2 regions of the Delftia sp. BGA-UO-ETr-SB1 genome follow, and region 1 is predicted to be linked to the other one. Evidence: predicted binding sites of a transcription regulator. Region 1 holds the regulator's gene; the other holds the start of a gene.
The links. Region 1 encodes FNR, which switches genes on or off when oxygen is low (the NO sensors DNR and NnrR bind a similar motif). Its sites were predicted from a motif close to TTGATNNNNATCAA; they were not measured.
Positions count from the first base shown of each region.

Region 2: the regulator FNR is predicted to act here: its motif matches at 11,962-11,975, upstream of cyoA (ubiquinol oxidase subunit II).

Region 1 covers NZ_JCAQOW010000004.1:153,122-167,904, reverse strand. Annotated here, with positions in the region: gene AC57B5_RS01270 (cyclic di-GMP phosphodiesterase) at 1-617, opposite strand, end outside; gene AC57B5_RS01265 (sulfite exporter TauE/SafE family protein) at 687-1,403, opposite strand; gene hemN (oxygen-independent coproporphyrinogen III oxidase) at 1,409-2,791, opposite strand; gene fnr (fumarate/nitrate reduction transcriptional regulator Fnr) at 2,954-3,673, shown strand; gene AC57B5_RS01250 (hypothetical protein) at 3,755-4,042, opposite strand; gene AC57B5_RS01245 (FixH family protein) at 4,222-4,536, opposite strand; gene ccoG (cytochrome c oxidase accessory protein CcoG) at 4,594-6,048, opposite strand; gene ccoP (cytochrome-c oxidase, cbb3-type subunit III) at 6,126-7,043, opposite strand; gene AC57B5_RS01230 (cbb3-type cytochrome oxidase subunit 3) at 7,071-7,208, opposite strand; gene ccoO (cytochrome-c oxidase, cbb3-type subunit II) at 7,220-7,852, opposite strand; gene ccoN (cytochrome-c oxidase, cbb3-type subunit I) at 7,872-9,308, opposite strand; gene ccoS (cbb3-type cytochrome oxidase assembly protein CcoS) at 9,372-9,509, opposite strand; gene AC57B5_RS01210 (heavy metal translocating P-type ATPase) at 9,673-12,108, opposite strand; gene AC57B5_RS01205 (universal stress protein) at 12,225-12,668, shown strand; gene AC57B5_RS01200 (malonate--CoA ligase) at 12,777-14,330, opposite strand; gene AC57B5_RS01195 (CaiB/BaiF CoA transferase family protein) at 14,374-14,783, opposite strand, start outside.
Region 2 covers NZ_JCAQOW010000004.1:1,645,915-1,660,697, reverse strand. Annotated here, with positions in the region: gene AC57B5_RS08150 (class I SAM-dependent methyltransferase) at 1-387, shown strand, start outside; gene AC57B5_RS08145 (flagellar basal body-associated FliL family protein) at 437-718, opposite strand; gene AC57B5_RS08140 (hypothetical protein) at 870-1,136, opposite strand; gene AC57B5_RS08135 (hypothetical protein) at 1,133-1,315, opposite strand; gene AC57B5_RS08130 (hypothetical protein) at 1,477-1,887, opposite strand; gene AC57B5_RS08125 (hypothetical protein) at 1,940-2,218, shown strand; gene AC57B5_RS08120 (COX15/CtaA family protein) at 2,708-3,907, shown strand; gene cyoE (heme o synthase) at 3,904-4,809, shown strand; gene AC57B5_RS08110 (response regulator transcription factor) at 4,892-5,428, opposite strand; gene AC57B5_RS08105 (ATP-binding protein) at 5,458-6,759, opposite strand; gene AC57B5_RS08100 (SURF1 family protein) at 6,897-7,610, opposite strand; gene cyoD (cytochrome o ubiquinol oxidase subunit IV) at 7,682-8,122, opposite strand; gene cyoC (cytochrome o ubiquinol oxidase subunit III) at 8,123-8,755, opposite strand; gene cyoB (cytochrome o ubiquinol oxidase subunit I) at 8,748-10,754, opposite strand; gene cyoA (ubiquinol oxidase subunit II) at 10,821-11,867, opposite strand; gene AC57B5_RS08075 (MFS transporter) at 12,166-13,503, shown strand; gene AC57B5_RS08070 (hypothetical protein) at 13,560-13,919, opposite strand; gene alaS (alanine--tRNA ligase) at 14,308-14,783, shown strand, end outside.

The DNA.
Region 1 (14,783 bases):
CCCAGGGCCCGGCCCAGCAGCAGGCTGAGCACGGTCACGTTGACGGCATGCACGCTCTGGCTGCTGCCCACGCCATCGGACAGCAGGTGAATGGCCACGTCCTGCGGGCCCGCCAGTTCGGCCAGGCAGCCATCGACCAGGGCCTCGGTGGGCATGCGCGCCTGCTCGGGCGCGCTGGCGATGGTGGTCTCTATGGCCACATAGCCGCGCTCCACCTTCTGAAAGCGCGCATTGCAGTCCTCCAGCCGGCCGCGCCAGTCGGGCACGGACAGCAGCAGCGGTGCTGGCGCAGGTTCGGTGGGTGCAGGCTCGGGGGCCACCACGACGGGCGGCAGCTCCTGCGGCGGCGGGGTGCGCACCTCGGCGGGCCAGGTGTCGCTTTTGTGCGGGACACAGCGCACCACCTCCAGGCCCAGGGATTTCAGGGTCTGGATCTGTGCGCTGGAGGTGATCTTGAAGCTGCTGACCGGAAAGGGATGGTTCAGCCACCCAACATCGAGCTGGACAAACATGCCCGGACGGAGGTCTCGGATATCGATGAGGACGGAATGGTTCACGCGCGGCAACGGCCCCGAGGCTGAAGGAATCGGCAATATGTAAGCCGATGATTCGGGCATTATCTCCAGTTCTGAGGGCCTCGCAGCCAATCCGCGGCCCCAGGTGCCAAGTCTGGCCTCAGCTGTTGCTCAACGGCACCAGAGGCTGGGCTTGTAGATCAGGTCCATCCACAGCGCCCAGACGGCCACGCCCACCAGCATCAGGCCGGCCAGGCGCGTGCCCCATTCGGCGCGCAGGCCGTTCAGGCGCTGCCGGCCCAGCCGCCACAGCCAGGGGCCGGCCACCAGCCACAGCCCGCTGCCCACGCCAAAGGCCGCCATGGCCAGCGCGCCCTGCAACGGGCCGCCGCTGAGCGCGGCGACCAGCACGGCCGAATACAGCAGTCCGCAAGGCATGAGCGCCCAGGCATAGCCTGCCGCCAACGTGCCGCCCGGCGCCGACACCCAGGGCTGCACGCGCCGCCAGGCAGCGCGGCCGGCAGACTCCAGCCAGGCGGGCTGGCGGGCCTGCACCATCATGGCAAGGCCCCAGGCCATCACGGCGACATGGGTCAGCGTCCAGAACGGCTGCAGCGCCGTGGTCTGGCTGGTGATCCAGGACAGGCTCTCCATGGCCAGGGCCGAGGCAGCGCCCAGGCTGGCATAGCCGGCCAGACGGCCGCCGTGGAACAGCGCCGTGCGCAGCCACAGCCGGCTTTGCAATCCATGCACTGCCACCACCTGCGAGCCGCCGCCCTGCCCCGCCCCACCCGTGACCACGCCGCAGGGCGCAGCGCACATGGCAAGGCAATGGGGCCCGCCGACGAGCCCCATGATCAAAGCGGTCCAGAGCAGCGACAACAGCATGGGGCCTAGATGATCCTCGAAAACCGCGCCCGGTTCTTGTCCGCCTGCAGATATCGGTCAAACAGCATGGCCACGCCGCGCACGAAGTACCAGCCCATGGGAGTGACCTGGAAGCCCTCGTCGCTGATCTGCACCAGGCCCTTGGCCTGCAGGTCCTCCAGGGCCGCCATCTCGGGCGCGAAGTACTCGCGAAAGCCCAGCAGCCATGCCTGCTCCATGGGCTCGAACAGCACGGCGCCCTGGCACATGATGGCCATGATGACGGCGCGGCGCACCAGGTCGTCGCGCGACAGCGCCAGGCCCCGCACCACGGGCAGGTGGCTGGCGTCGATGGCGTCGTAGTACTCCTCCAGCGTCTTGGCGTTCTGGCTGTAGCTGGCACCCACCTTGCCGATGGCCGACACGCCCAGCGCAATCAGGTCGCAGTCGGGCTGGGTGCTGTAGCCCTGGAAGTTGCGGTGCAGCCGGCCCTGGCGCTTGGCCACGGCCAGCGAGTCCTCGGGCAGGGCGAAGTGGTCCATGCCCACGTAGACATAGCCACCGTCCATGAACGCGGCGATGGAACGCGACAGCATGGCCAGCTTGTCGGCCCCCTGGGGCAGATCCTCGGCCGCAATGCGCCGCTGCGGCTTGAAGCGCTCGGGCAGGTGGGCATAGGCATAGAGCGCGATGCGGTCGGGCCGCAGCGCGTTGACCTGGGCCAGCGTGCGCTCGAAGGATTCGGGCGTCTGCTTGGGCAGGCCGTAGATCAGGTCCACGTTGATGGAGGCAAAGCCCAGCTGCCGCGCGGCCGCCACCAGCTCGAACACCTGCTCTGCCGGCTGCACGCGGTGCACGGCGATCTGCACCTGTTCGTCGAAGTCCTGCACGCCGAAGCTCAGGCGGTTGAAGCCCAGCTCCTTGAGCACGGCCAGGCGCTCGACGCTGACGGTGCGCGGATCGACCTCGATGGAGTACTCGCCACCCGGCTCCAGCTTGAAATGCTCGCGCAACAGGCCCATCAGCGTGCGCAGCTCGTCGTCGGAGAAGAAGGTGGGCGTGCCGCCGCCCAGGTGCAGCTGGCTGACGGTCTGGCCCTTGCCGCAATGGGCCGTGTGCAAGGCCATCTCGCGCGCCAGGTAGTCCAGGTAGACGGCGGCGCGATCGTGGTGGCGCGTCACGATCTTGTTGCAGGCGCAGTAGTAGCAAAGCGACTCGCAAAAGGGCACGTGCACATACAGCGACAAAGGCATGGCACGCGCTGCGGTACTCGATTTGCGTTGTTGCAGCGCCAGGATATAGTCCTCTGCACCAAAGGCCTCGACAAAGCGGTCGGCGGTAGGGAACGAGGTGTATCGGGGCCCCGGTACGTCAAAGCGACGCAGCAGCTCTGGGGTGACAGCGGTCATGGGTTTTTTCCTCTAATACCTCGACTGTGCCGCAGCACATCGGTCATGTCCTTGACTCATATCAAGAGTTGTTTGAGGGACTGCTGCGACAATTTGATCCAACTCATCGCAATCCACGAGGTCACCGCCGGCACGCTGTGTGCCGCTGATGTTTATCACTCCATGAACCTTCAGACCATCAAAGCCTCCTGCTCCAACTGCAACCTGCGCGAACTGTGCATGCCCATGGGCCTGGATGCCGAGCAGATGCAGCGCATCGACGACATCGTGGCCACGCGCCGCAAGGTCAAGCGCGGAGGCCTGCTGTTTCGCAACGGCGAGACATTCACCTCGCTGTACGCCATCCGCACCGGCTTCTTCAAGACCTGCGTGGCCACCGAGGACGGACGCGACCAGGTCACGGGCTTTCAGATGGCCGGCGAGATCATCGGCCTGGACGGCATCGTCAACGACCACCACACCTGCGATGCCGTCGCGCTGGAAGACGCCGAAGTCTGCGTCATGCCCTTCGACAAGCTGGAAGACCTGTCGCGCGAGGTCACGGCCCTGCAAAACCATGTGCACAAGGTCATGAGCCGCGAGATCGTGCGCGAACACGGCGTGATGCTGCTGCTGGGCAGCATGCGCGCCGAGGAGCGCCTGGCCGCCTTCGTGCTCAACCTGGTGCAGCGCCTGCATGCGCGGGGCTTTTCCAAGTCGGAACTGGTGCTGCGCATGACGCGCGAGGAAATCGGCAGCTACCTGGGCCTGAAGCTGGAGACGGTGAGCCGCACCTTCTCCAAGTTCGCGGACGACAACATCATCGAGGTGCGCCAGCGCCATCTGCGCATCCTGGACACGGAGGCGCTCAAGCGCATCGTCAACAGCCAGCAGTGCCAGTGAGCCTGCGAGGGCGGCAAGCATTCATCCGCCAATGAACAAGGCCCGCGACAGCGGGCCTTGTTCATTGCGGCGGGCTCTCGCTCAGTCCCGCCCCAGCCCCTGCATGGCCAGGTCCGGGTCGGGCTCGGAGACCACGCCGTCATTGAGATCGCGGGCCGAGCGGCCCAGCATGGTGGTCATCAGGCTGGAGAGCATGGTCACGCCCCAGAAGGCGAAGAAGGCCAGCGTGTAGATGCCCTGGCGCGACCAGCCCAGGTCGCCGAGCCAATGCAGCTCCAGCGGGTCCACAAAGGCAAAAACCAGCATCTCCATCACGGCGGCTGCCAGAAAGGCAGGCCAGGCAATCCACATCCAGCGTTGGGCCAACATCAGCGATCTCCTTGTGCTGTCGAGGGGTCGCCTTCATTGTGCGCCGCGCCAACGCATGGCGCCAAGCCCCGCAGCGCCCTGCACGCCTGTAGGAAACCCTCACCCGTCGCGCATGCCGGAGATGCGATCCGCCATGCAAAAAGGCCGCGACTGCGGCCTCTTGCAGGGGTGCACGGCGATCAGCGGTCCGTGGGGTGATCGTGCGCGGGCGTGGCCGCATGGTTGCGGCCGGTGACGGCGGGCGCCATGCTCTTGGGCACTTCGCGCATGCCATCGGCACGCTCGTTGATCGTGATGCCGTTGCGGTAGTAGTCGGGGTCGATCACGGGATCGGCGCCATTGATGGCGATGATGGCCGTGATCACGGCAGCGACCACCACGGCCGCCGGGCCGGCCACCACCAGCCAGACATGGCCGAACTTCCACCAGGGCTTGCCGGCGTCGGGGTGCGAGGGAGCCTGCGCGGGCGCGGACACTGCGGGACTGGAAGACATGGGAAACCTCTTTCTTTCAGGCGGCAGGCGCGGACCGTGCCGCGCCTGCCAGGAACATCACCGGGGCACCAGGAAGACGGCCTTTTCGGACGCGCGTCCCGCGCCTGAATGCACGGCATCGATATCGAAGAATACGGTGTGCGAGCCCGGCTCGGCCGAACCGTAGGGAATCTGCAGGCGCGCCGCAATGCCGCGCGTCTCGGCCGGGCCGACCTCGACTTCCTGCTCGGACGCCAGCTCCAGCCCATCGAGGCCATGGGCGCTGATGCGGTAGCGCTGGGCCTGCTCGGTGGCATTCATGATCTGCAGGCGGTAGACATTCTCCAGCTTGCCGCCCGCCACGATGCGCGACAGCGAGGCGCGGTCGCGGATCACGTCCACCTTGACCGACTGGCGCAGCGCAAGGCTCACGATCATGGCCACGCTCAAGCCGATCAGCACGGCCGAGTAGATCAGCACGCGCGGACGGAAGATGCGGCGCAGCACCTGGGCACGCCGCCACAGGCCGGCCATGGCGTTCTGCGTGGTCAGGCGGATCAGGCCGCGCGGGTACTCCATCTTGTCCATGATGGAATTGCAGGCGTCTATGCACAGGCCGCAGCCAATGCATTCGTATTGCAGGCCGTTGCGGATGTCGATGCCCACGGGGCAGACCTGCACGCACATCTTGCAGTCGATGCAGTCGCCCAGGCCCTGGGCCTTGTAGTCCACCTTCTTGGTGCGCGGCGCACGCGGCTCGCCCCGGCCCGTGTCGTAGCTGACGATCATGGTGTCCCGGTCGAACATGGCGCTCTGAAAGCGCGCATAGGGGCACATGTACTTGCAGACCTGCTCGCGCATGTAGCCCGCGTTGCCATAGGTGGCAAAGCCGTAGAACAGCACCCAGAACATCTGCCAGCTGCCCTGCAGCGCCAGCAGCTCGCCGCCCAGTTCGCGGATGGGCACGAAGTAGCCCACGAAGGTGAAGCCGGTCCACAGCGCAATGGCGATCCACAGCAACTGCTTGAGCGACTTCTTCCAGGCCTTCTCGAAGGTCCAGCCGTTCTTGTCCAGCCGCATGCGCGCGCTGCGGTCGCCTTCGACCTTGCGCTCCACCCACATGAAGATCTCGGTATAGACCGTCTGCGGGCACGAGAAGCCGCACCACAGGCGCCCGGCCACGGCCGTGAACAGGAACAATGCCAGCGCCGAGATGATCAGCAGGCCCGCCAGGTAGATGAAGTCCTGCGGGTACAGCACCAGCCCGAAGAGATAGAAGCGCCGCGTTCCGAGGTCGAACAGCACCATCTGGCGCTGGCCCCACTCCAGCCAGGGCAGGCCGTAGAAAACCAGTTGGGTAAGAAACACCAGGGCCCATCGCCAGCGTGCGAAGACACCGCTGATGGAGCGCGGGTAGACCTTCTTTTCCGACTCGAACATCGACACCAGCTCGCCCGGATCAGGCGTGGCCGGCGTGATCGGAATGACTTTGCGGGGAGGCTTCCCGGTGTCATCCCCGCTCTCGGGCTTCATGGTGGGTTCCTTTGTTTTTTTGAAATATCTGAAAACTCAAAACGCAAAAAGGCGGCGCCGCAGCGCCGCCCCCGTGCTTACTGACGGACTGCGCCGTCTTTGTGCGACATGCCCCAGACATAGGAAGCAAGCACCGCGATCTGCGCCTCGGTCAGCTTGTCCTTCTGGGCAGGCATCTCGTTGTGCTTGCCGTTGTTGATCATGGCCGTGATGGCGGCCTCGCCCCAGCCGTGCAGCCAGATGTCATCGGTCAGGTTGGGCGCGCCCAGGGCCTGGTTGCCCTTGCCGTCCATGCCGTGGCAGGCAGCGCAGGCCGTGAACTTGGACTTGCCCAGCGAAGCCTTGAGCGAGTCGTGCGGGCTGCCCGACAGGCTCAGCACATAGTGCGAGAGATTGCGCACATCGTCGGGCGTGCCGACGGCAGCGGCCATGGGCGGCATGATGCCGATGCGGCCGCCCGTGATGGTTTCCCTGATCTTCTCGGGCGTGCCGCCATGCAGCCAGTCGCCATCGGTCAGGTTGGGGAAGCTCTTGCCGCCGCGTGCATCCGAGCCGTGGCACTGTGCGCAGTTGTTCATGAACAGGCGCTCGCCGATGGCCATGGCCTGGGGGTCCTTGGCCATGTCTTCGGTGCTCATGCTCGTGAACTTGGCGTACAGCGGCTCCAGGTCCGCGCGGGCCTTGGCCATCTCGTTTTCATAGGCGCCCAGCTGCGTCCAGCCCAGCTTGCCCGCGAACGAGCCCAGGCCCGGATAGGCCGCCAGGTAGGCGAAGCCGAACACCGAGGTGATGATGAACAGCCACATCCACCACTTGGGCATGGGGTTGTTCAGCTCGCGCAGGTCCTCGTCCCAGACGTGGCCCGTGGTGTTGTCGGCCGAGGGGACCACCTTCTTGCGTGCGGTGAGATACAGCAGCAGCAGGCAGCCGATGATGCCGCCCAGCGTGATCGCCGTGACATAGATCGACCAGAAGTTGTTTACGAAATCGCTCATGGGAAGTTCTCGTTCTGGTGGAGGGACTCAGTCTTGCTCGAACGGCAGCTGGGCGGCCTCGTCGAAACGGGCCTGGTTGCGGCGGGCGAACGCCCACCACCAGATGCCGATGAAGCAGGCCAGCGAGGCCAGCGTGGCCACGATGCGCATGGTGGTGATGTCCATGTCGCTCTCCTTTACTTGACCGAACGGCCCAGGACCTGCAGGTAGGCGATGACGGCGTCCATTTCCGTCTTGCCCTTGACCTGCTCGGCAGCGCCGCTGATTTCCTCGTCGCTGTAGGGCACGCCCACCTTGCGCAGCGCGCTCATGTGCTGGGCGACCACGGTGTCATCCACCTTGTTCTTTTCCAGCCAGGTGTAGGCAGGCATGTTGGACTCGGGCACCACGTCGCGCGGGTTGTTCAGGTGGATGCGATGCCATTCGTCGCTGTACTTGCCGCCCACGCGGTGCAGGTCGGGACCCGTGCGCTTGGAACCCCACTGGAAGGGGTGGTCATAGACGAACTCGCCAGCCACCGAGTAGTGGCCGTAGCGCATGGTCTCGGCGCGGAAGGGGCGGATCATCTGCGAGTGGCAGTTGTAGCAGCCCTCGCGCAGATAGACGTCGCGGCCCATCAGCTGCAGCGGCGTGTAGGGCTTGAGGCCCGCCACCGCTTCCGTGGTCGACTTCTGGAAGAACAGCGGAACGATTTCCACCATGCCGCCGACGGCTACCACCAGCAGGGTCAGCACGATCAGCAGGAAATTGTTGGTTTCCACCTTCTCGTGGGAAAAGCTCTTGGGAGCGCTATTGTTGTGATCGGACATGAGTAATGCTCCTAGACGCTCAGGCGTGGGCCACGACGGCAGGCACGGCCACCTTCACCGAACGGCCCGAGATCGCGGTCTTCCAGGTGTTCCACAGCATGACCAGCATGCCGCCCAGGTACAGCAGGCCACCGGCCACGCGGATCACGTAGAACGGATAGCTGGCCTTGACGCTTTCGACGAAGGTGTAGGTCAGCGTGCCATCGGGATTGACGGCGCGCCACATCAGGCCCTGCATCACACCGGCGATCCACATCGCGGCGATGTACAGCACGATGCCGATGGTGGCCATCCAGAAGTGCAGTTCGATGGCGCCCACCGAGTGCATCTTGGTCTTGCCGAACAGGCGCGGGATCAGGTAGTACAGCGAGCCCATGGTGATCAGGCCCACCCAGCCCAGGGCGCCCGAGTGAACGTGGCCCACGGTCCAGTCCGTGTAGTGCGACAGCGCGTTGACGGTCTTGATGGACATCATCGGACCTTCGAACGTGGACATGCCGTAGAACGACAGCGACACGATCAGGAAGCGCAGGATGGGGTCGTCGCGCAGCTTGTGCCATGCGCCCGACAGCGTCATCACGCCGTTGATCATGCCGCCCCAGCTGGGAGCCAGCAGGATCAGCGAGAACACCATGCCCACGGACTGCGTCCAGTCGGGCAGCGCGGTGTAGTGCAGGTGGTGAGGACCCGCCCACATGTATGTGAAGATCAGCGCCCAGAAGTGGACGATGGACAGGCGGTAGCTGTAGACCGGACGGCCAGCCTGCTTGGGGATGAAGTAATACATCATGCCCAGGAAGCCTGCGGTCAGGAAGAAGCCCACGGCGTTATGGCCGTACCACCACTGCACCATCGCGTCCTGCACGCCGGCGTAGGCCGAGTAGCTCTTCATCCAGCCGGCCGGAATGGCCGCGCTGTTGACGATGTGCAGCAGTGCCACGGCGATGATGAAGGCGCCGAAGAACCAGTTGGCCACATAGATGTGACGGACCTTGCGGATGCCGATGGTTCCGAAGAACACGATGGCATACGAGACCCAGGTCACGGCGATCAGCAGGTCGATCGGCCACTCCAGCTCGGCGTACTCCTTGCCCTGGGTGTAGCCCAGCGGCAGGCTGATGGCGGCGGCGACGATGACGATCTGCCAGCCCCAGAAGGTCAGGCTGGCCAGCTTGGGCATGAACAGCCGCGTCTGGCAGGTGCGCTGCACCACGTAGTAGCTGGTTGCGAACAGCGCCGATCCGCCAAAGGCAAAGATCACGGCGTTCGTGTGCAGCGGACGCAGGCGTCCGTAGCTCAGCCATGGAATGCCGAAGTTGAGTTCCGGCCAGGCCAGCTGCGAGGCGATCAACACCCCGACAGCCATGCCTACCACCCCCCAGACGACGGCCATGATAGAGAACTGCCTTACGACGGAATCGTCGTAATAGACAGCGTTTTTATTTGAACTATCCATCGTGCACCCCTTAGATTGCTATCAAAGTGTTACGTTCTTCGCTCCCGGGCGTGTTGACCCACGTCAATCGTCCCGAAGAATGCGCTCACCCTCTTGCTCCACACTCTCGAACTGCCCGCGATACACGGCCCACCACAGGGCCGCAAGGATGGCCAGCACCAGCACCACCGACAGCGGGATCAGCAAATACAAAATATCCATGGTCAGTTCCCCGTGGCGCTGACGCGCCACGCCTTGCCCCCAAAACGGGCGCGATCCAGCTCAGTGACACCGAGCAAGAGCCGCCTCGCGGCGAAGGTGTCGTTCCCCTCCCGCGAAGCGAGAGAGGGGGAAGCGGCGCAGCCGCTCAGGGGGTGTATTTCCATCAGAACCTCCCCACCGTTGCGGTGGAGCCCGTCTTCATCGCGACGGACGCTGCGGGCGCAGCAGGCGTGCCCGTGTGTTTCGTTGCAGCCAGTGGCAGGCTGCGCGCAAGGCGCGCGGCGTTCATCACCACCAGCAGCGAACTCAGTGCCATTCCCAGGCCGGCCACCCAGGCAGGCATGAAGCCCGCCAGGGCCAGCGGAATCGACACCGCGTTGTAAGCGGCTGCCCAGGCCATGTTCTGGCGCACCACCTGCAGCGTGCGGCGCGACAACAGGCATGCCTGGAGTACCAGTTCCAGGCTGTCACCCAGAACAACGAAATCTGCGCGCGATTGTGCCAGGGGCACTGCTCTACCAAACGCAAAAGAGACATGCGCTCCAGCTAAAACTGGGCCGTCGTTGAGGCCGTCGCCCACCATGGCCACGTGGTGGCCGGCAGCCTGCGCCTGCTGCAGGCGCTCCAGCTTGTCCTGCGGGCTGCAGCCGCCTTCGGCCTGGGTGATGCCCACGCGCGCCGCCATGGCGCGGGCCGCGTCCTCGCGGTCGCCGGACAGCAGCATCACCTGTACGCCGTGCCGGTGCAGCGCCTGCACCACGGCTGCGGCCTCGGGCCGCACGTCCTCGCTGAGGACGAAGCGGGCCAGCGTGTGCCAGCCCTGCGAGGTCTCCTCGGCCAGCAGCACCCCCTGCACGGGCTGCTCCCCGGCCAGGCCTGCGTGCAGGGCCGAGCCCAGCCGCAGATGGCGGCGCGCGCCGGCGCGCTGCACCCAGGCGTCCAGGCCCAGGCCGGCCATTTCCTGCATGGTGTCCAGCTTCCAGTCGGTGGCGGCATCGGCGCCGGCCTGCGCAATGGCGCGCGAGGCCGGGTGGATGGACTGGCGCGCCAGCAGCGCCGCCAGTGCCAGCACTTCGTCGGCATCTTCGCCCGCAGCAGGCTCGAAGGACGACAGGGCCAGGCCCTCGCGCGTGAGCGTGCCGGTCTTGTCGAACACCAGGGTGTCCACGGCGGCCAGCGCCTCCAGGCCCTGCAGGTTGCGCACCAGCACGCCGCTGCGCGCCAGCGTGCCGGCGGCAGTGAGCATGGCCACGGGCGTGGCCAGCGACAGCGCGCAGGGGCAGGTGACGATGAGCACGGCCACCGCCACCATCATGGCCTTGCCGGGATCGGTGGGCCACCACCAGATGGCGGCGCCCAGCGCAGCCAGCAGCACCACGACGAGAAAGGGCCGCGCCACCTTGTCGGCCAGCTGGGCCAGGCGCGGCTTTTGCAGCGAGGCGCTTTCCATCAGGCCCACGATCTGGGCGAAGCGCGTATCGGCGCCCACGCCATCCACGCGCACATCGACCACGGCATCCAGGTTGTAGCTGCCGGCCGTGACGGTATCGCCCTCGGCACGCAGCACGGGCGTGGACTCGCCGGTGAGCAGGGCCTCGTCGGCATGGGTGCGGCCGCGCACGATGGTGCCGTCGGCCGGGAAGGCCTCGCCACTGAGCACGCGCACCCGGTCGCCCGCGCGCAGGCGGCGCGTGGCCACGCGCTCGAAATGGCCGGCTGCGTTCTCGCGCAGTACGGCATCGGGCAGGCGGTTCATCACGGCTTCCAGTGCGCCGGCCGTGCGGTCGCGCAGGCGCAGCTCCAGCCAGCGGCCGGACAGCAGGAAGAAGACGAACATGGTCAGCGAGTCGTAGAAGACTTCCTCGCCGAAGGGCCCCGAAGGATCGAAGGTGCCCAGCGAACTGATCACGAAGGTGATCAGCATGCCCAGGGCCACGGGCAGGTCCATGCTCACGCGGCGCTGGCGTATGTCGCGCAGCGCGCTGGAGAAGAAGGGGCCGCAGCAAAACAGCACCACGGGCAGCGAGATGACCCAGGAGGCCCAGCGCAGCAGCGTCTCCATCTCCTGCGACAGGTCGCCGGGGCGGGCCACGTAGGCGGGCCACGCATACATCATCACCTGCATCATGCAAAAGCCGGCCACCAGCCAGCGCCACAGCGCACGGCGGCTCTCGGCCTGGCGGCGCTCGCGCGCAAAGGCATCGCGTGCGGGAAGCGCCTGGTAGCCGGCGCGCCGCACGGCCTCCATCCACTCGGAGGGAAGCACCTGCGCGTGGCGCCAGGTGACACGGGCGCGGCGCGTGGCAGCACTGACTTCGGCCTTCTCCACTCCGGGCACGGCACGCAGCGCATCCTCGATGGTCAGGGCGCATGCGGCACAGTGCATGCCTTCCAGAACGACGTGCGAATCCCAGGCGGGAAAGTCGGTGGGTTCCTTGGAAGGGTCGGCGGGAGTTGCGGGGCCTGCGGGCCGTCCGAACGAACTCCACTCCTGCGGATCATCCAGCAGCCGGGCGGTGGCCTGCTGCGAGGGCGAGGGGCCTGAATCAAGCGCCGCCACTGCCGCCTCGCTGGATGGGGCTATCGTGGTGTGGGGCATGGTTCTTAGCGTAATCGGGCCGCATGATAAGCGTATTGACATTAATCAACCGTTAACTCATGGTTGGGTCTATGCTGACTTCATCCCATCCATCAGCACACACGAAAGGAGCACGCATGTACAACCGCATCCTGATCGCCACCGACGGTTCCGAGCTTTCCGACAAGGCCGTGGACAGCGGGCTGGGCCTTGCCGCGCTGTGCGGCGCCAGCGTCGTCGTCGTCCAGGTGGTGCAACACTATCCGCGCAGCTACTTCGAGGGCGGCGAGACCGTGGACCTCAAGCAGATCGAGCGCATCGAAGGCCAGTGGACTTCCAACGCGCAGACCGTGCTGGATGCCATCCATGCCAAGGGACAGGCTCTGAAGGTCAACGTGACCACCGAGATCGTCAAGTCCGACCTGGTCGCCGAAAGCGTGATCGACGTGGCCAAGCGCCGCGACTGCGATCTCATCGTCATGGCCTCGCACGGCCGCAAGGGCCTGCAGCGCCTGCTGCTGGGCAGCGAGACGCAGCATGTGCTCACGCACACCCATATCCCCGTGCTCGTCCTGCGTTGAAGGGTAGCGGCAGCCTCGGCGGCCGCCACACAAAAAAAGGCATCGGCGGCGCCGATGCCTTTTGCTTTTTCAATCAGGCCAGGGCGCAATCCGCACCCTGGCGCCAACTCAGGCGAACAGCTGCTTGTGTTCGTCGCGCAGCAGGTTCTTCTGCACCTTGCCCATGGTGTTGCGCGGCAGCTCCTGCACTACGAAGCAGCGCTTGGGAATCTTGAAATTGGCCAGCTGGCCCTTGAGCGCATCGACCACCGCCTGGGGCTCCAGGGCGGCACCGGGGCGCGGCACGACCACGGCCACGCCCACTTCGCCGAAGTCCGGGTGCGGCACGCCGACCAGGGCGCTTTCGGCCACGCCGGGCAGCTCGTTGATGAAGCCTTCGATCTCGGCCGGATAGACGTTGTAGCCGCCCGAGATGATCAGGTCCTTGCTGCGGCCCACGATGCTCACATAGCCCCGCTCGTCGAGCTTGCCCACGTCCCCCGTGCGGAACCAGCCATCGGCCGTGAACTCCTCGGCCGTCTTCTCGGGCATGCGCCAGTAGCCCTTGAACACATTGGGGCCACGCACCTGGATGTTGCCGATCTCGCCCACGGGCACCTGCTGGCCTGCGTCGTCCACGATGCGCACGCCCACGCCGGGCAGCGCAAAGCCCACGGTGCCGGCGCGGCGCTCGGACTGGCCGCCGTTGTGCGCGTCGGGGCGGTAGGGGTTGGAGGTCAGCATGATGGTCTCGCTCATGCCGTAGCGCTCCAGGATGACGTGGCCGGTGCGCTCCTGCCAGTCGCGGTGCGTCTCCACCAGCATGGGGGCCGAGCCCGAGATGAACAGCCGCATGTGGGCCGCCGCCTCGCGCGTGAGCCGCGCGTCCGCCAGCATGCGCACGTAGAGCGTGGGCACGCCCATGAAGACGGTGGCGTCGCGCATGCGCGAGATCACCGTGCCGGGCTCGAACTTCGACAGCCAGATCATGGGGCTGCCATTGATCAGCGCGCCGTGGATGGCCACGAACAGCCCGTGCACATGGAAGATGGGCAGCGCGTGGATGAGCACGTCGCCGTCCTGCCAGCCCCAGTAGTCCTTGAGCGTCTCGGCGTTGGACAGCATGTTGCCGTGCGTGAGCATCGCCCCCTTGCTGCGGCCCGTGGTGCCGCTGGTGTAGAGGATGGCGGCCAGGTCGTCCTCGCCGCGCTCCACCACCTCATGCTCGTCGCCATGGTGGGCCGCGCGTTCCAGCAGCGTGCCGCTGCGGTCGTCGCCAAGGGTGTAGACATGGGCCACGCCCGAGGTGAAGGCGATCTTGGAGACCCAGCCGAAATTGCCCGGCGCGCAGACCACGACGGCGGGCTCGGCATTGCCCACGAAGTATTCGATCTCGGCGCTCTGGTAGGCCGTGTTCAGCGGCAGGAAGACATGGCCGCTGCGCAGCGTGGCCAGATAGAGCATCAGCGCCTCGACCGACTTTTCCACCTGCACGGCGATGCGGCTGGCGGGCGGCAGTTGCAGCGACTGCAGCAGGTTGGCCATGCGCGCGCTGCCACGGTCCAGGTCGGCCCAGCTGTAGAACAGGCTGGCGCCGTCCGCGCCTATGGCCTCTACGGCCCAATTCTGCAGATCCTGGGGAAAGGCGGCGCGCAAGGCAGCGAACAGATTGCGGTTGGTCATGGCTGTGAAGAAGAAGGAAGAGTCCGCGGGAAGCAGGGAAATCTCAGGCACGTTCATGGTTGGGCGAAGGCTGCGCCACGGACAGCTCGCGCAGGATGCGCTCGCGGTCCGCGTCCAGCGCGGGCGGCTGCCTGCGCACCAGGGGCTGATCGCACGCGGCCAGCAAGGGGTTGCCCGCCACGCGCAGCGTCTGGCCACCGGGGGCCTGCACCTGGGCCAGCATGCCGCGCTCGCGCACCTGGGGGTGCTCGACGACATCGGCCACGCTGTTGTACTCCCCCGCCGGGATGCCATTATCAGTGAGCAGGCGCAGCCAATGCGCCCTGGGACTGTCCCGCAGGCGCGCCTCCAGCGCGGCCTTGAGTTCGGCCTGGTGCTCGCAGCGCAGGGCATTGCCGGCAAAGCGCGCGTCCCCGGCCAGTTCGGGCAATTGCAGCAGGCTGCACAGCTTGC
Region 2 (14,783 bases), 1.5 Mb from region 1:
TCCAACCTCTACGTGCCTGATGTGCGGCCCGTATGGCGTGAATGCGCGCGGGTGCTCGCGAAGGGTGGGCGCCTTCTGTCCAGCTTCTGGAATCCGGTGGTCTTCGTGGAGGACCGCGATCCCGCGTTGCGCGAGCAAGGGCTCATGCGGCCTGCGCGGCGCCTTCCGTATTCCGATGTGGTGGATTTGCCGCCCGCAGCGCTTGATGCCAAGCGGGAGCGCAATGAGGCGCTGGTGTTCGGCCATACGCTGGCCGATCAGATCGGCGGCCAGCTGGATGCGGGGCTGGTGCTGACGGGCTTTCATGAAGACTGGCAGCCCCATGCCCGTTTTGTGATCGAGAAGTTCGTGCCGACCTTCATTGCGACACGTTCGGTGAAACTCTGAAGGTACTGCTGCCTGGCCTTGACGCCCTCAGGTCGGCCTTAGGTCGCCCTTAGGTGCGCAAGGCCGGCGTCCAGGTCTGTTGCTGGGCGGGTTCGGTCACGGGCTGCGCCGGCTTCGGTCGGGGAGCCGGGCCCTTGGCCTGGGACGAGGGCTGGGCCTGCCGTGCTTGCTCGGCGCCGGATTTGGCCAACAGCATCATCACGGCCATGCAGATCAGCGTCAGCATGAGCACCACGCAGATGGGGCCCAGATCCACGGAGGCGATGTCCAGCCCCTTCAGCGACTGCCAGCGTTCTGAGCGTACTTCCAGTGGTTCTTCGGGATCGGCCATGGCACCTCCACTGCGTTGAGTGTGGACACATGCTAGGCGTAAGTGAGCATGCAAACAATATGGGGACTTCGCCAGGATGTGAGGGTATACAGCAGCCCCGGCTCGGTTGGCTTCACGCTGGAAGGCTCTTTCCGCTGCTGCCGTGTGACAGCTACTTGACCCACATCAACTGCACCGCCACGGCCAGGGCGATGGCCAGCAGCCCGAGCAGCACGGCCACTGCCACGACGGTGACCGCCCTGCGGCGCTTTGCCTTGCGGGGGTTGCGCAAACGGGGCGGGGTGGGAGGGGGCTGCGTGGCATCCAGGGCCGCAATTCTTGCCAGCCAGTCTTCGGCTGTGGGCAAGGTGGGGGTGGGCAATGCGCAGGGTGAGGCGGGGGGCGATGCGGGTGGTGAGACGGGCTTGCCACGGTTCATGGCCCCAGCTCCTGACGCATCTCTTCAAGCACCTGCACGGCGCCCTGGATCATGGCCAGCCTGTGCTGCAGCGCAGCCTTTTGGGCCTGCAGCCGGTCCAGCTGCTCGGCGACCAGCGCCTCGTCGGCCCGCAGCTTCTTCAGCCGCTCCTGTATGGCCTCCATTTCCGGGGCGCTCATCTGCCAATCCTCCAGCATCGAAGGGCGCCGAGCGTGGCCCGGACCCTTCTCACAATTCACACGAATGCCGGCAATTATCTGTGCGCCTTAGTGATTGGCTATGAATGAATTGACATAGATTGTCATCGACCGGCGCAGAAGGCCGAAGGCTGTGCAGTTGTTCAAAGCAGCCAGGTCCGGTTGGGCCGGTTGCCGTCGATTTCCACAAGTCCTGCGTCCTGCAGTATGGGCAGGATGTAGGTGATCACCACGGCTGCGTTGTCGTTGGCCTGTTTGGCCGCAAAGCCCAGAAAGCCGGGCCGGTGCTGGCTGGAGGCCACGATGCAGGGCCGCTCGGCGCCGTGATGCTCCTGGGCCAGATGGCGCAGCACGGCGCCGAAGGCTTCCCGCCTTATGCGCACCGTGTTGCCCTTGTGCGTTCTGACTTCCAGGCCGCTGTCGCTGCGGCGGATGACAGTGAAGGACGCGGTGCGTCCCTTGTCGGGCGTCTTCAGGGGCTTGTCCTGGGCGATGCCGTCCCAGAAGGCATTGAAATCGTTATTGGAGAGCACGCGCACGAAAAAGAGGTCCATTGCCTGGAGGTTTTCTTGGACGTGGAGTCTCCCTGGCTTCGACTGGCCGAAGATGAGCAAATCTGAGCAGTTCCGCTCAATGCGCGAGAAATTTGAGGAAGATCCGGCCTTGCCGCGTTCTGACCTCGGTCCCTTCGATAAAGCCCATCAGTCTGGCCGAACCGTCCATGGAGTACAGCGCCGGTCCATCGATGCGGTAGATGGGCCTGGTCCCGCAACGGACGAATTCATCGCCTTCGACACGCCCGATTTCGTTTCCGTGCCCATCAAGCACAGTCCACGAGCCTCCTGCAATCATGGCCTCACCCGGCAGTTGCCGGTTCCCAAGTGAAACCACCAATCTAAGGAACGCGAGGTGTCTGAATCTGAGCGAATCTGAGCAGTCGTGTAAAGCTGGGCCGCCGATGCCTTGGACAGGGTCCTGTGGAAATTCGTGTGCGCCAGGCCCAAGTCGCATCGCACCGGCCAAAAGAAGCTGGCTGCGATCTAGGGGCACTGCATGCGTGGGCGATTGAGCGGTTCGCAGCCAAGTAGAATTGTTTCATATCAAAGACATGCTGCTCTGAAAGTTGCAGCGACCGGGCCCGCTTGGCGGGCCTTGTGCATGGGGCGCGGTCCCGCAGCCGGTATCTGGGTGCATGTCCTGATTCTCTGTAGGCCCGGCCTGCGATCCAATCTCGCGCATGGGGCTGAGCCTTCTCGTCAAATTGCTCTCATTTATGAAGATCTGCTGTCGCCAACCGGATGCGCCTGCGGCATTGCCTTTCGGCTTGCCCGGGGGCCATGCCGTGTGGTGCACGCCGCGCTGCGGAGGGCGGGCGTGAGCGAACAGGCGCTGTACGATCTGGCCCCCGTTCTGGAGCTGATGCTGCTGGGCCTGTTGCTGGCGCTGGGCCCCCTGGCCTGGGTGTGGCTGCGCAACCGCAGCGGCGGCTCGCTCAAGCGGCTGCAGGCGCTGTCGGTGCTCACGCTGTTCCTGACCTTCGATCTGGTACTGTTCGGCGCCTTCACCCGCCTGACCGATTCCGGCCTGGGCTGCCCCGACTGGCCGGGCTGCTATGGCAGCGCCAGCCCCATGGGCGCCCGCGCGCAGATTGCCGAGGCCCAGGCCGCCATGCCCACCGGGCCGGTGACGCATGGCAAGGCATGGATAGAGATGGTCCACCGCTATCTGGCAACCACCGTGGGCGTGCTCATCATCGCCATGACCATCATGGCCTGGCGGCGCGCGCGGCGCCTGGGCAGGGCGGGTGGCGCAGGGGCCGAACGTACAGGGGCGGAGGGCGCAGGCGGTGCCCTGAGTCCGTGGTGGCCCACGCTGGCGCTGTTCTGGGTCTGCCTGCAGGGCGCCTTTGGCGCCTGGACCGTGACCATGAAGCTTTTTCCGGCCATCGTGACCCTGCACCTGCTGGGCGGCACGGGGCTGCTGGCCTTGCTGTGCGTGCCCGCCGTGGGGTTGAGCCGTGCTGCGCGTCAGCAAGGGGCGACCGTGATTTCGCCCGCGCTGCGCGCGGGGCTGTGGCTGGGTCTTGCGCTGCTGGTGCTGCAGGTGGCGCTGGGCGGCTGGGTCAGCACCAACTATGCGGTGCTGGCCTGCAGCAGTTTCCCGACCTGCCAGGGCAGCTGGTGGCCGGCCATGGATTTTTCGCAGGCGCTGCAGATCTGGCGTCCGTTGGGCCTGCTGCAGGACGGCAGCAACATCAGCTTTGCGGGCCTCACGGCCATCCACTATCTGCACCGCCTGGCGGCCTATGTGGTGGTGGCTGCGCTGGCCGGGCTGTGGTGGCGTTTGGGTGAAGTGCCCGCACTGGCGTCGCAGCGCCGCGTGCTGGGTGCGTTTTTGGTGCTGCAGGTGCTGACAGGCCTGTCGAACGTGGTGCTCGATTGGCCGCTGGTGGCCGCGGTGCTGCATACGGGCGGCGCAGCTGCGCTGGTGACAGTGATTGTTTGGTGCCTGGCGGCCAGCCGCCCGGGCGCACTGCGGGACGGTCTGCCGGTTGCCCGTGGAGAGATTGCATGAGTAAACAAGCTTCCCTGAGTGTCGAGCCCTCGCGCTGGACACAGTTCTATGCCCTGACCAAGCCGCGTGTGGTGCAGCTGATCGTGTTCTGCGCACTGATCGGCATGGTGCTGGCAGTGCCGGGCTGGCCCAACGCCGACCAGTGGCTGCACATGGCGCTGGCCTGCCTGGGCATCTGGCTGGTGGCGGGCGCGGCTGCCGCCTTCAACTGCCTGGTGGAGCGCCATATCGATGCGCGCATGAAGCGCACCTCCTGGCGGCCCACTGCGCGCGGCGAGCTGAGCAGCCAGCAGGCGCTGGCCTTCTCGGCCATCCTGTGCACGCTGGGCGCGCTGGTGCTGCTGCTGTGCACCAACCCGCTGACCATGTGGCTGACGCTGGCCACCTTCGTGGGCTATGCCGTGATCTACACGGTGATCCTCAAGCCTGCCACGCCGCAGAACATCGTGATCGGCGGCGCCTCCGGTGCCATGCCGCCCGTGCTGGGCTGGGCCGCGATGACGGGCCAGGTCGGTCCCGAGGCGCTGATTCTGTTCCTCATCATCTTCCTGTGGACACCGCCCCATTTCTGGGCGCTGGCGCTGTATCGCGTGGAAGACTACCGCCAGTCCGGCCTGCCCATGCTGCCCGTGACGCATGGCAGCGAGTACACGCGGCTGCAGATCCTGCTGTACACGGTGATTCTGTTTGCGGCCTGCATGCTGCCCTTCATGTACGGCATGAGTTCCTGGCTGTACCTGGTGGTGGCCGTGGTGCTGAGCGTGGGCTTCTGTGCCTATGCCTTTGCACTGTGGCGCAATTACTCGGACCAGCTGTCGCGCAAGACATTCCGCTTCTCGCTGATCCACCTGAGCGTGCTGTTCCTGGCGCTGCTGGTCGATCACTACCTCTGGCTGGGCTGATGGGTTGATGGCCTGAGGGCCATGGCCGCGCAATGACAAACCGGGCCCTTGAGGCCCGGTTTGCCTTTTGGTGCCTGCCGCCTTACTTGATCTGCCGCTTCTCCAGCTTGCGCGCCAGCGTGCGCCGGTGCATGCCCAGGCGACGGGCGGCTTCGGAGATGTTGAAATCGCTCTCGGCCAGGGTTTCGTGGATGTGTTCCCACTCCAGCGTCTTGATGGAGGTGGGGTTGCGCGACAGTTCCACGTCGGTGCGGCCTTCGAGGCGGCCGAAGGCGGCCTCGATATCGTCGGTGTTGGAGGGCTTGGCCAGATAGTGGCATGCGCCTAGCTTGACCGCCTCCACGGCCGTGGCAATGCTGGCATAGCCTGTGAGCACGACGATCAGCGCCTCGGGGCTGTGCTGGTGCAGCATCTGCACGCAGCTCAGGCCCGACGCGTTGCCCGCCAGCTTGAGGTCCATGACGGCGTATTGCGGCGAGTGCGTCTGCAGCAGCTCGCGCACTTCCTCGGCGCTGGCGGCCTGCAGCACGCGGTAGCCGCGCCGCTCGAACGAGCGCGTCAGCGTGCGCGCAAAGGTCGCATCGTCTTCAACCAGCAGCAGGAGGCGGGAGCTGTCCATGGGCGATTCGGGTTCCTGTGGGCGCCGCTTCAGGCGCCGGGTTCAATGGCAATCGATGACAGGGGCAGGCGGATCTCCACCTCACTGCCCCGCGGCGGGGTGTTCCTCACCTGAACGCGTCCGCCCAGCGAGCGCGCAACGTTGAGCACCAGGAATAGGCCCAGCCCCCGGCCCGGGCGCTCCGTCTTGGTGGAGATATGGCGCTGGCCCAGCTGTTCCAGCACGGCGGGTGCAAAGCCCGGTCCCTTGTCGCGCACGGTGATGCACAGCATGCCGGTGCGCACGGCCAGGTGCAGCGCCACATGGCGGGGTGAGGCTTCGGCCGCATTGTCGAGCACATTGCAAACCATTTGCTGCAACGCGGTATCGGAAAGAATGGGGAAGTCCTCGCCGGCCTGTACATAGTCGAAATGCTCCACGGCATGGCGTGACTGCCAGTGCGCGACCACGCCGTCCATGAAGGCGCGCAGCGTGGTGGCCTGTGGCGCATCGGCGCGGGTCTCGCCGGCCGACATGAGCACGCTGGAGACGATGGACTTGCAGCGCAGCAGCTGCTGCTGCATTTCCTGCAGGTCGGCCAGCAGGTCGGGGTCTTGCGTGATGGCGGGCATGCGCTGCCAGTCGCCCAGGATGACGGACATGGTGGACAGCGGCGTGCCCAGCTCGTGCGCCGCGCCCGTGGCCAGCAGGCCCATGCGCACGATGTGCTCCTCTTCGCTGGCACGCTGGCGCATGTTGGCCAGCCGTGCGTCACGCCGGCGCAGGTTGGAGACGATGCGGCGCAGGAAGACCACCAGCAGCACCGTGGTCAGCCCGAAGCTGATCAGAATGCCGCTCACATACAGGCCGGGCAGCCCGTCCGGTCCCGCCGCGCCAATGGGCAGGGGCCAGTGCACGATGGCCAGCACCAGGGTGCACAGCGAGGTGCTGGCAACGATGATCCAGGCGTGCACGGGCCTGAGCAGCACGGCGCCCAGAATGCCCTGCAGCAGGAACAGATAGATGAAGGGATTGCTGGCGCCGCCGCTCAAATACAGCTGTATGGCTAGGGCCAGCACGTCGGCCAGCAGGGCCAGGAACAGGTTGCGCGCCGAGATCTGGCGGCGGTGGCTGCGGTACCAGTAGATGTAGCCAAGATTGGTGAAGACGCTGGCCATCAGCACCAGGGCCATGGCCGGCAGCGGCAGGGTGATGCCGAAGCCGTAGTGCACCAGGGAGATGGTGATCACCTGCCCGACCACGGCAAACCAGCGCAGCTGTATCAGCAGCTGCATGTTCTGGCGTTCGGTGGTGCGCTCGACGCGGAACAGGGACTCTGAAGGCGAATTCACGCGGGCGATTGTGCGCTACCGCAGGCAGCCGTGGCGCGGCAGGGTCTTGTAGAGGACTGGCGTAAAAAAGGCCACCGATGTCATCGGTGGCCTTGTTGCCTGGAGCGACGGCTCTACGGCTCTACGGCTTTACGGCTTTACGGCTTGCTGCTTGCCTGCCGGTCATTGCGCCTGACCAGCCAGGCCGCGCCGACCACCATCAGCGCCAGCCCGTACCAGGTCAGCGCATAGACCAGGTGGCTGTTGGGGAAGCGGATCACGGTCATGCCCGGGCGCGGCCAGGTGCCGTCTGCCACGGGCTGGCCCGGCAGGCCTGCGTCGATGAAGTAGGGGGCTGCATGGTCCAGGCCCTGGGCCTGTGCAATGGCCGCCACATCGCGCGAGAACCAGCGCTGCTGCGCGGGATCGTTCTCTCGCAGGAAGCCGCCGCGCGGCTCGCTGATGCGCAGCAGGCCGGCCACCGTCACCGGGTCCTGGGGTGCCTGTGCGGGCTGATCCTGCCAGCGCGCGCGCTGCGCTGTGGGAATGAAGCCCCGGTTCACCAGCACCTGGTTGCCGTCGTCCATCTGCAGCGGCGTCAGCACCCAGAAGCCGGCGCCCAATTCGGTCACGGCCTGGGTCAGCACGGTCTTGCCGGCCAGCCAGTGGCCGCTGGCCTGCACGGCGCGGTACTCGTGGTCGGCGGCCGTGATCTGCGGCCATTCGGCGGGCGGGGGCAGGGCAGCGGGCGCGGCGTGCACGCGCTGGTCCACGCGCTCTATCAAGTCCAGCTTCCAGGCACGGCGCTGGACCTGCCAGCTGCCCAGGAAGATGAAGCCCAAAAACAAGGCGATGCCCACCGAGATGAGCATCGCCTGAGCGAGTGGGCCACGCCGGCGCGATGCGCCGGCGTGGCTGGAGGGCCCGGAGTTTCCGGATGCGGTCAAGGCGTGACCGAGGCCGGAGCCGTCTGCGCGGCGGGGTCGGCCGGCATGGTGTGCTGGGGCATCATGTTGGTGTTCATGTGGAACATGACCCACAGGGTGCCCGCAATGCCGATGGCCACGAAGACCACGGTGAAGATGGTGGACAGCAGGGTCCAGCCGCCTTCGATCTTGCCGTTCATGTGCAGGAAGAAGACCATGTGGACCAGGATCTGCACCACGGCGAAGCCGCCGAGCACCATCACGGCCGTTGCACGGTCCGAGATGACATTGCTCATCACCAGCCAGAACGGGATGGCCGTCAGGATGATCGAGAGCACGAAGCCCCACATATAGCCCGAGAACGTGCTGTGCGGGCCTGCGTCGTGGTGGTGATCGTCATGGCCATGATGGTCGTGGTGACCGTGGCCATGGCCGGCGTGGATGTCGTGTGCAGCCATTTACAGCACCCCCATCAGGTAAACAAAAGTGAAGACGCCGATCCAGACCACGTCCAAGAAGTGCCAGAACATCGACAGGCACATCAGGCGGCGGTTGTTCTCGTGCGTCAGGCCGTGCTTGTTGATCTGGATCATCAGCGTGACCAGCCAGATCAGGCCGAAGCTCACGTGCAGGCCGTGGGTGCCCACCAGCGTGAAGAACGAGGACAGGAAGGCGCTGCGCTGCGGGCCCGCGCCCTCGTGCAGCAGGTGGGAGAACTCATAGAGTTCCAGGCCCAGGAAGCACAGGCCGAACAGGCCGGTGATGGCCAGCCACAGCTGGGTGCCGCCCAGCTTGCCCTGCTGCTTTTGCAGCATGGCGAAGCCGAAGGTGATGGACGACAGCAGCAGGAAGGCCGTGTTCATCGCCACCAGGGGCAGGTCGAACAGCTGGGCGCCCGTGGGGCCTGCAGCGTAGTTGCGGCCCAGCACGCCATAGGTGGCGAACAGCGCTGCAAAGATCAGGCAGTCGCTCATCAGGTAGAGCCAGAAGCCCAGAGCGGTGCCGTTTTCGGGATGGGGCTCCTCGGCGAGGTGGTACTCGCGCGGGGCCAGGGCGGCAGCGCCGCCTGCGGTGTAACGGGTATCAGACATGACGTGCCAGCTGTTGTGTGCGCAGTTCTTCCGTGGCCGCGACTTCCGCGGCGGGGATGTAGTAGTCGCGCTTGTAGTTGAACGTGTGGATGATCGACGCCAGCACGGTGGCGGCGAACGACGCAATGGCCAGGGGCCACATGTGCCAGATCATCGCGAAGCCGAAGACCGTGGACAGCGCGGCGATCACGACGCCGGCGCCGGTGTTGGACGGCATGTGGACGGGCTTGAAGCCGGTCAGCGGACGCTGGTAGCCGTGCTTCTTCATGTCCCACCAGGCATCGATCTCATGCACCACGGGCGTGAAGGCGAAGTTGTACTGGGGAGGGGGCGAGGAGGTGGCCCACTCCAGCGTGCGGCCTTCCCATGGGTCGCCGGTCACGTCACGCAGCTGGTCGCGCTTGAAGTAGCTGACCACCAGCTGGATCAGGAAGCTGCCGATGCCCAGTGCCACCAGGCCGGCGCCCAGGGCCGCGATCACGAACCAGATCTGCAGCGAGGGGTCCTCGAAGTGGTTGGCACGGCGTGTCACGCCCATCAGGCCCAGCACGTACAGCGGTGTGAAGGCGACCCAGAAGCCGACCAGCCAGAACCAGAACGAGCACTTGCCCCAGAACTCGTCGAGCTTGTAGCCGAAGGCCTTGGGGAACCAGAAGTTGATGCCGGCGAACACGCCGAACACCACGCCGCCGATGATCACGTTGTGGAAGTGGGCGATCAGGAACAGGCTGTTGTGCAGCACGAAGTCGGCCGGGGGAACGGCCAGCAGCACGCCGGTCATGCCGCCGATGGCGAAGGTGCACATGAAGCCCACGGTCCACAGCATCGGCACCGTGAAGCGGATGCGGCCGCGGTACATGGTGAACAGCCAGTTGAAGATCTTGGCGCCCGTCGGGATCGAGATGATCATCGTCGTGATGCCGAAGAAGGTGTTCACGCTGGCGCCGGAGCCCATGGTGAAGAAGTGGTGCAGCCAGACCAGGTAGGACAGGATGGTGATACACACCGTCGCGTACACCATGGAGGTGTAGCCGAACAGGCGCTTGCGGCTGAAGGTCGAGACGATCTCCGAGAAGATGCCGAAGCAGGGCAGGATCAGGATGTAGACCTCGGGGTGGCCCCAGATCCAGATCAGGTTCACGTACAGCATGGGGTTGCCGCCCAGCTCGTTCGTGAAGAAGTTCGTGCCGACGTAGCGGTCCAGCGACATCAGCACCAGGGCTGCGGTCAGGATGGGGAACGAGGCCACGATCAGCGCGTTGGTGCACAGGGCGGTCCAGGTGAAGACGGGCATCTTCATCAGGTTCATGCCGGGTGCGCGCATCTTGATGATGGTCACGATCAGGTTGATGCCTGACAGCGTGGTGCCGACGCCGGCCACCTGCAATCCCCAGATGTAGTAGTCAAGCCCGACCCCGGGGTTCTGCGCCCCCAGGTTGGACAGTGCCAGCCAGCCGGAGGTGGAGAACTCGCCCAGGAACAGCGAGATCATCACCAGCACGGCGCCGCCCGTGGTCATCCAGAAGCTGAAGTTGTTCAGGAACGGGAAGGACACGTCGCGGGCGCCGATCTGCAGCGGCACCAGATAGTTCATCAGGCCGGTAACGAAGGGCATGGCCACGAAGAAGATCATGATCACGCCGTGGGCCGTGAAGATCTGGTCGTAGTGGTGCGGAGGCAGGTAGCCCAGGTTGTCGCCGAAGGCCATGGCCTGCTGCAGGCGCATCATCAGCGCGTCGGCAAAGCCGCGCAGCAGCATGACCAGACCGAGGATCATGTACATGATGCCGATCTTCTTGTGGTCGATGCTGCACAGCCAGTCGCGCCACAGCGGGCCCCACAGGCGGAACTTGGTGAGCAGGCCCAGCACGGCAAGGCCGCCGAGCACCACGGCGATGAAGGTCGCCAGCACGATGGGCTCATGCGCCATCGGGATGGAGTCCCAAGTGATGCGTCCCAGCAGCCAGTGGGCCTGTGCCGGGGAGGTATGTTCAGACATATCGAGTCTCTTAGGTCGTGATGGGAGCGGGCGGCGGTCTGGCCGTCGTCCGCGTCCGCTAACTGCTTATTGCTGCGCAGCGGCTGCGGAGCCGTCGCGCTGGTCCAGGAAGGCCACGACGCGGTCGGCGTTTTGCACCGTGCACACATCCTGGGGCAGGTTCATGCCCACGGCCTTGAGATAGGCTTCGCCGCCGGCAGCGTCGATGGCCATCATGTGATGCATGCACATCTTGCCTTCTTCGACACAGCGGTTGAGCACCTTGTCGTACAGGCCTTCGTCCACCGTGGCGAAGCGCTCGACCGGGTTGCGCTCGCTGGGCTTGACCAGGTTCAGGTAGGTATCGCGCGTCAGGGCCTTGCCTTCGGACTTGGCCTTGGCAACCCAGTGGTCGAACTCTTCGTTGCTCAGGCCATGGAACTTGAACGTCATGCCCGAGAAGCCGGCGCCGCTGTAGTGCGATGCCAGGCCGTGGAACACGCCGGGCTTGTTGATCACGGCGTTCAGCTCGGTCTGCATGCCGGGCATGGCATAGATCATGCCGGCCAGGTCAGGCACGTAGAAGGAGTTCATCGTCGAGGTGGCGGTCAGCTTGAAGTGGATGGGACGATCCACGGGAGCGGCCAGCTCGTTGACGGTGGCGATGCCTTTTTCAGGGATGAAGAACAGCCACTTCCAGTCCATGGCCACGACCTGCACCTCCAGCGGCTTGACATCGGTGCTCAGCGGCTTGGTGGCCGAGACGCGGTCCAGCGGACGGTAGGGGTCCAGCTTGTGGGTGCTGATCCAGGTGATGGCGCCCAGCGCGATGATGATCATCAGCGGCACGGACCAGATCACCAGCTCCAGCGTGGTGGAGTGGTGCCATTCGGGGTCGTAGTGGGCCTCGGTGTTCGACTGGCGGTATTTCCAGGCGAAAAGCAGCGTGAGGATGATCACCGGGATGATGATGATCAGCATCAGCAAGGTGGCCGTGACCACCAGGTTGCCTTGCTGCGCGGCGATGTCGCCGGCGGGGTTGAGCACGACGGCTTTGCTGCAGCCAGTGAGACTGGCTGTCAAAGCGGCCGCGGTGAGCCACGCAGGCCCACGGAGTTCCTTGATTTTTAGCATGCTAGGGGCGCAACAAGAGCGCGTTTACATAGAAACGCGGATTACAAGATCCGGGCAAATGTATTACGAAGTATAAATTTGTCCATTGGACATTTTGTCCAACGTCAAGGAGAACCCGGGAACTTTCTGCTACCTGGGCGGGTGCACGGCAGGCGCCTGGCGGTCCGGAGGCCGCATTTTCGCGTCGCGCGCAGCAGGACAAACACCGAGGCCGGTCGAGGTGGAAACCGCCTTGCGCCAGATCAAGCGAGGGCGTAGAACAGAGCTGTCAGTGAGACGAGACAAGGAGCATCCATCTATGAGCGGCCTCGACACAACTGCAAGCTTCCCCGGCGGAAGCTATGAGAGCAAAGAATCTCTGTCCCGCGCCGACACCCACGAAGATGTCACGCCCAACGAAATCGCCGTCGGCGTGATCATCGGGCGATCCTCGGAGTACTTCGACTTCTTCGTGTTCGGCATCGCCTGCGTGCTGGTCTTCCCGGCACTGCTGTTTCCCTACCTTTCCAAGCTCGACGGCACGCTGATGTCGTTCGCCATCTTCTCGCTGGCTTTCGTAGCCCGGCCGCTGGGCACGGCGCTGTCCATGGCCGTGCAGCGGCGCTGGGGGCGGGCGACCAAGCTGACACTGGCGCTGTTTCTGCTGGGCGTGTGCACCGTGGGCATGGCCTTCCTGCCCAGCTACCAGCAGGCGGGGGTGAACGCCATCATCGTGCTGGCGCTGCTGCGCATAGGCCAGGGCATTGCGCTGGGCGGCTCGTGGGACGGCCTGCCGTCGCTGCTGGCCATGTCGGCGCCCAAGAACCGGCGGGGCTGGTATTCGATGATGGGCCAGTTGGGCGCGCCGCTGGGCTTCGTGCTCGCGGCAGGGCTGTTTGCCTTCATCTACGCCCATGTGGGAGCCGACGAGTTCCTCAGCTGGGGCTGGCGCTATCCCTTCTGCGTGGCCTTTGCCATCAACGTCGTGGCACTGTTTGCCCGGCTGCGCCTGGTCGTGGGCCAGTCCTACACCGAACTGCTGCAGCAGCGTGAGCTGGAGCCCATGGGTGTGCTGCCGCTGATGCGCGACGAGGGTCGCAACGTGGTGATCGGCGCGTTTGCCGCCCTGGCCAGCTTTGCGCTGTTCCACCTGGTGACCATCTTCCCGCTGTCCTGGATCTCGCTGTACTCGGACCAGTCGGTGACCCATGTGCTCGGGGTGCAGATCGTGGGCGCCTTCTGTGCGGCTGCCGCCATCATGGTCTCGGGCTGGCTGGCCGACCGTGTGGGCCGGCGCAACACGCTGGGCACCATGGCCTGCCTGATCGGCATCTTCAGCTTCCTGGCGCCCTGGCTGCTGGGCAGCGGAACGATGGGGAACAACGTGTTCATCATCGTCGGCTTCATCCTGCTGGGCCTGTCCTATGGCCAGGCGGCCGGCACGGTGACGTCCAACTTCCCCTCACGCTATCGCTACACGGGTGCTGCTCTGTCCTCGGACATGGCCTGGCTGGTGGGCGCGGCATTCGCTCCGCTGGTGGCCCTGGGCGTGTCCTCGCGCTTCGGACTGGTGGCGCTGGGGATCTATCTGCTGTCGGGTGCGCTGTGCACGCTGGCGGCGCTGGGCATCAACCGCGCCATCGAGACGCGCGACTGAACGGGCGCAGCAAATCAAAGGCCGGCTCTGCCGGCCTTTTTCGTTGTGACTTCGCCTCAGGGGTTTTCACCGTAGCGCTGCTTGAAGTCGAATTCGAGCCTGTCGCAGTCCTGCACCGATTCAAACTGCTGCGTCTTGCGCTCGGCCTCTGGCCGCGCGGTTTCCTTGCGGCAGATCTTGATGGTTTCGCGCTCCACCCAGCGCGCCTCACCTTCGGGCGTGGACAGCAACTGGCCAGCCAGCATGAGCACAGCGAAGAAGGCCACGGGCAGGCCGATGAGCCAGGGCACGATGCGGCTTTTTGGTGGCTTGGGCGGTTTCGGCGGTGTTGGCGGTTTGGCCGGATCGGATCCGTTGGCGCTGGCAGCGGTGGCCGGTTCGCTGGAATGGGGCTCGGGTGTCTGTGGTTGCGCCATGGTGTGCTTGCTGTGGTTCCGGCTGGCGATTATCCAGGGCGCCCATCGCGCGCAGTCTGAGCGGGATCAGGGAACGGCGAGATCGCCTGTGCTAGCCATCTCCCCCATCTCCTGCACCAGCCATTTCTCCAGCGCAAGAATGTCGGCCCTGCGGCCCGGATGGGGCGCCACCCACAGCTGCAGGCGCCGTGGACCGGCCAGTCGCGCGCCGCTGTTGCGCGCTCGGGCAGATGGGAGGAGAGGCCTTCTTTGGCCACGTGCGTGATGGAGGCCAGGCAGGGCTCGCTGCCGCAACCATGGGGCAAACCTATAATGCGCGTTGGTCCCGACGGGACACCCTCCCGCCAGGGACAGCGCCCCGCGTGCGCGCTCCGAACTCCTAGACACCATGAGCACACCCACTTTCACCGTTGCCGACATTCGCAAGAGCTTTCTGGACTTTTTCGCATCCAAGGGCCACACCATCGTGGAGTCGAGCCCCCTGGTGCCCGGCAACGATCCGACGCTGATGTTCACCAACTCGGGCATGGTCCAGTTCAAGGACGTGTTCCTGGGCACCGACAAGCGCCCCTACAAGCGCGCCACCTCGGTGCAGACCTGCCTGCGCGCAGGCGGCAAGCACAACGATCTGGAAAACGTGGGCTACACGGCCCGCCACCACACCTTCTTCGAGATGCTGGGCAACTGGTCCTTCGGCGACTACTTCAAGCGCGAGTCGCTCAAGTGGGCCTGGGAGCTGCTGACCGAGGTCTACAAGCTGCCCAAGGAACGCCTGCTGGCCACGGTCTACGCCGAGGACGACGAGGCCTATGACATCTGGACCAAGGAAATCGGCCTGCCGCCCGAGCGCGTGATCCGCATTGG